2 regions of the Pseudoalteromonas sp. AOP7-A1-14 genome follow, and region 2 is predicted to be linked to the other one. Evidence: predicted binding sites of a transcription regulator. Region 2 holds the regulator's gene; the other holds the start of a gene.
The links. The regulator ArgR, encoded in region 2, controls arginine synthesis, uptake and breakdown. The targets are predictions, from matches to a motif close to ANTGAATANNTATTCANT.
Positions count from the first base shown of each region.

Region 1: a site for ArgR is predicted at 1,105-1,122, ahead of gltB (glutamate synthase large subunit). Genes of this name have one in related genera too.

Region 1 covers NZ_JBQSVO010000038.1:2,546-4,754, reverse strand. The annotation lists gene gltB (glutamate synthase large subunit) at 1-1,002, opposite strand, end outside; gene ACT3RM_RS07945 (Grx4 family monothiol glutaredoxin) at 1,727-2,065, opposite strand.
Region 2 covers NZ_JBQSVO010000003.1:66,599-68,807, reverse strand. The annotation lists gene ACT3RM_RS01190 (Dyp-type peroxidase) at 1-672, shown strand, start outside; gene argR (transcriptional regulator ArgR) at 675-1,142, opposite strand; gene mdh (malate dehydrogenase) at 1,357-2,209, shown strand, end outside.

The DNA.
Region 1 (2,209 bases), on a different contig from region 2:
ATCCCATGGTTCCATATGCATTGAGTTAAAGTCATAAAAAGCGCGTAAATCGTCATCCATCGCACGGTTTTTTTGCCATGCAGGCGGTACAAGCATGCGCATTGCACGGAATAAATCCATGCCGCCAGCTAAAAACAGCTCTAGCATATTATCTAAACTTGACGAGTCTGAACCCGTTTCATTTACAAAAGGTGCTGCGCTTTGTAAGTCAGGGATCAGTGGAGAAGAAAACTTATACGAGCGAGCACGTGCCCACTGACGATTACCTTGAATAGTATTTATTTCACCGTTATGCGCTAAATAGCGGAACGGTTGTGCAAGTGGCCAACGTGGTTGCGTATTCGTTGAAAAGCGTTGGTGAAATACACAAATCGCACTGGCCATGCGAATATCAGCCAAGTCGAGATAAAAATTAGGTAAGTCTACAGGCATCATTAAGCCTTTATAAACAGTTACCAAACCTGACAAACTGGCAATATAAAAATGTTCATCATCTATAAGCCGTTTTTCAGCACGGCGACGTGCCACATATAATCGACGTTCAAGATCTTTTGGACGCCAACCCTCTGGCGCACTCACAAAAATTTGTTCAAACTTAGGTAATTGCTTTTTTGCAATAGGACCTAAACAGTCTTCATCCGTCGGCACCACACGCCAACCTTGAATATTAAGTGTTTCTTTTTCTAATTCTTCACTTAGTACATCTTTAGCTGTTTGAGCAAGTACTGGATCAGCATTTAAAAATATCATGCCAACAGCATAGTTCTTGCCTAAATGCCAGTTTTTTTCATTGGCAATTGCACGAAAGAAGCTATCTGGCTTTTGCATCAATAGGCCGCAGCCGTCGCCAGTTTTGCCATCGGCAGAAATACCACCACGATGCTCCATTCGATCAAGCCCCGTGATTGCAGTACGCACCAAGCGGTGACTCGCTTGGCCATTGACTTGGGCAATTAAACCAAAGCCACAATTATCTTTTTCTAATTTTGAGTCGTATAACATAGACCCCTCCCCTTGCTACAACAACTAGCAGTAATGACGTTCTTGACGGTTTGCTAGCAGACGGACAAAAATATCGCCAATTGGCAGTTGAGTCAACATAATTTTGAATACATATTCACATTGTTGAATATTTCTCACTTCAATACAATGCTTTTCTTTATCGTTATTTTTTAACATTTAACGCTTATTATCGCGCTATCTTTTCATGACACTGGTGTCATATTTAACAATTTGTAAAATAAGCACTCAAAAACCATGCAGTTTACGTTAACGTAAACCCTGTGTTTTTGTGAATATTTATTCACTCCATATATAGTTGTTCAATTTGGTTTTTTTTAATCATTTTAACTACGTACTATTAATACCCTAATGGGCACTAACAAAGCTGGTCATACAAGAGTGAATAACCAATACAAAAAATGCTTATAGTGATGCATTTATTGCATAACCATTACCCTTTATAAACAAGCAAAACTTTTCTTTAAAGAGGTAATAATTTACATAAAGGTATTCTTATTATGGTGTGAGTATATTTTGCCCGGGTGCAGATAGTATTTTAGTTATAAATTGAAACATCGTTAAATTTGAATATAGCGTGGGAAATAAAAAAGCAACTAGAAGGTATGAAGAGTTTTTAGATCTATTAAAATAATATCAAGAATTTGAACTAACTACAAAAAGGCCGCATGCTCGCGACCTTTTGAATTTAATTGAGCCAACTAAATTATTCTGCGTCAGCTTCTTTATGTTTTTTAGCTGTTTCAGTGATCAGTGGTTGTAGTTCACCACGTTGAAACATTTCAATGATAATATCACAACCACCAACTAATTCGCCTTCGACCCATAGCTGTGGAAAGGTAGGCCAGTTAGCGTGAGCTGGTAGCTCTGCGCGAATGTCTGGGTTTAGCAATATGTCAACATACGCAAACGGTTCGCCACATGACATAAGCGCTTGTGATGCTTGCGAAGAAAAACCACAATTAGGCAGTTTTGGTGATCCTTTCATGAATAAGATGATCGGGTTTTCAGCAATTTGCTGTTTAATTTTATCAATGGTTTCCATTTACAACCTCAAAATGACGATAGCGAACACATTAGGCCTTGAAAAAGTTTCACTGTGGCCTCAGATATATATTAAATGGGCGATTAACGCCACAATCTTAAATAGTCTTTAACAAGAGCATTGCTGTTTGCTAAAACTTGAGTA
Region 2 (2,209 bases):
GACGAATTAAAAAGTTTCCCTAATATAACTCATAGTGAGTATCTTATGGGGGCTGAGCCTTTCGACTTATTTATTCAAATCCGTTCAGATCGCGAAGATGTAAATCACTTATTTGCACTGCAAATCTTAAAGCTATTTTCACCAGATGTTGAGCTGGTGGAGCAAGTTCGTAACTTTCGCTTTTTAGATGGTCGTGATTTTAATGGCTTTATTTATGGTGGCGATATGCCTTATGGCAGACAAAAACGCACCACGGCATTAATTAATAAGCCAGGTCACTTTGAAGATCAGGGCAGTTATATTCATGTGCAACGTTTTGTGCATGATTTAAGTGTATGGCAGCACCTATCACTGACAGAACAAGAACAAATAATGGGGCGCACACGCTTAGATAACACACTTGTGGTGCCTGCTATAAAAAGTAGTCATGCCGTTAGGGTAGAACTTAAAGATGAACAAGGGCTGCCGATTTTATTAAATCAAAGTATGCCTTTTGGTGATGTACACGAACAGGGGATTTTAACGGTTAGTTGTTCCGCTTCAGGGGAGGCTTTTACGCAAGTGCTTAAGAGTCGCTTGGGGGAGTGTTCTGATCATTGGCTTGATTTTACTCAAGCCGATATGGGATCTGCGTTTTTTGCACCATCGTTAAACTTTTTAAAGCAACTGTAAGTTTAAACCGTATCAAATAAGATATGAACACGCTCAAGGGTGACATCTATTTCAGATATTTTCGCTGGCGCGATAAAAATAGTGTCATCGCCAGCAATGGTACCAAGTACGCCATCGGCCTTGCCTAATGAATCAAGCAAGCGAGCAATAAGCTGTGCAGCCCCAGGGCTGGTACGAATGATAATCATCATTTCGTTATGCATAATATCTATAACTAATTGGCGTAGAGGGCTTTTAGCAGTCGGTACGCCCATTTCAGCAGGTAAGCAGTAAACCATTTCTTGTTTTGCGTTACGGGTGCGTACAGCACCAAATTTACTTAACATGCGTGAGACTTTACTTTGGCTTATATTATCAAAGCCTTGCTCTTTTAAGGCCTCAACTATTTCACCTTGTGAGCCAAAGTTCTCTTCTTTTAATAACGCTTTAAAGGCTTTAACTAATGCTTCTTGCTTGTCTTGGGGTTGCATGTCGTAGATTCTTATTCATTAATGGTGGGGTAATTCTACACAATATTGCATAGTTATGCAGTAATTGTCTGATGAATTTCACCTGTAAACTACTTTATTTACAACTATGGTCGAAATTATATGCAAAATAAGCAGGATAAATTTGTCTTTAGGTGTTAATTTCATTATCTTTAGTGCCACTAAGTTTTTCCTACCTTAAATTATGGAGAGTTTTATGAAAGTTGCTGTTCTAGGCGCAGCTGGCGGTATCGGCCAAGCATTGTCTTTATTATTAAAAACAGGGTTACCTGCAGGTTCTGAATTATCATTATATGACGTAGCCCCAGTTGTTCCAGGTGTAGCGGTTGATCTTTCTCACATCCCAACTGACGTAAAAGTAGCGGGTTTTGGTGCCGATGACCTAGGTAAAGCGTTAGAGGGGGCTGATGTCGTACTTATCCCTGCAGGCATGCCACGTAAACCGGGTATGGATCGCGCTGATTTATTCAACGTGAATGCAGGTATTATCAAAACATTAGCAGAAGGCATCGTTGCTAACTGTCCAAAAGCATTAGTGGGTATTATAACTAACCCAGTAAACGGTACAGTGCCAATTGTAGCTGAAGTATTCAAAAAAGCGGGTACATACGACGCTAAGCGCGTTTTTGGTATTACAACCCTTGACGTGATCCGCTCTGAAGCCTTCATTGCTGAACTTAAAGGCGTTGATGTTGCGTCAGTTAAAGTCCCAGTAATTGGTGGTCACTCAGGCACGACTATTTTACCGCTTCTTTCACAAGTTGAAGGTATATCTTTCACTGATGAAGAAGTTGCTGCACTTACTCCACGTATCCAAAATGCGGGTACTGAAGTAGTAAATGCTAAAGCTGGCGGTGGTTCAGCAACGTTATCAATGGGTGCTGCTGCAGCTCGTTTTTGTATGTCTTTAGTAAAAGGCCTGCAGGGTGAAGATGTAGTAGATTACGCATATGTTGCTATTGAAAACGGCGATGCAGAATACTTTGCACACCCAGTACGTTTAGGTAAAAACGGCGTAGAAGAAATTCTTTCTTACGGCGAGCTAAGCG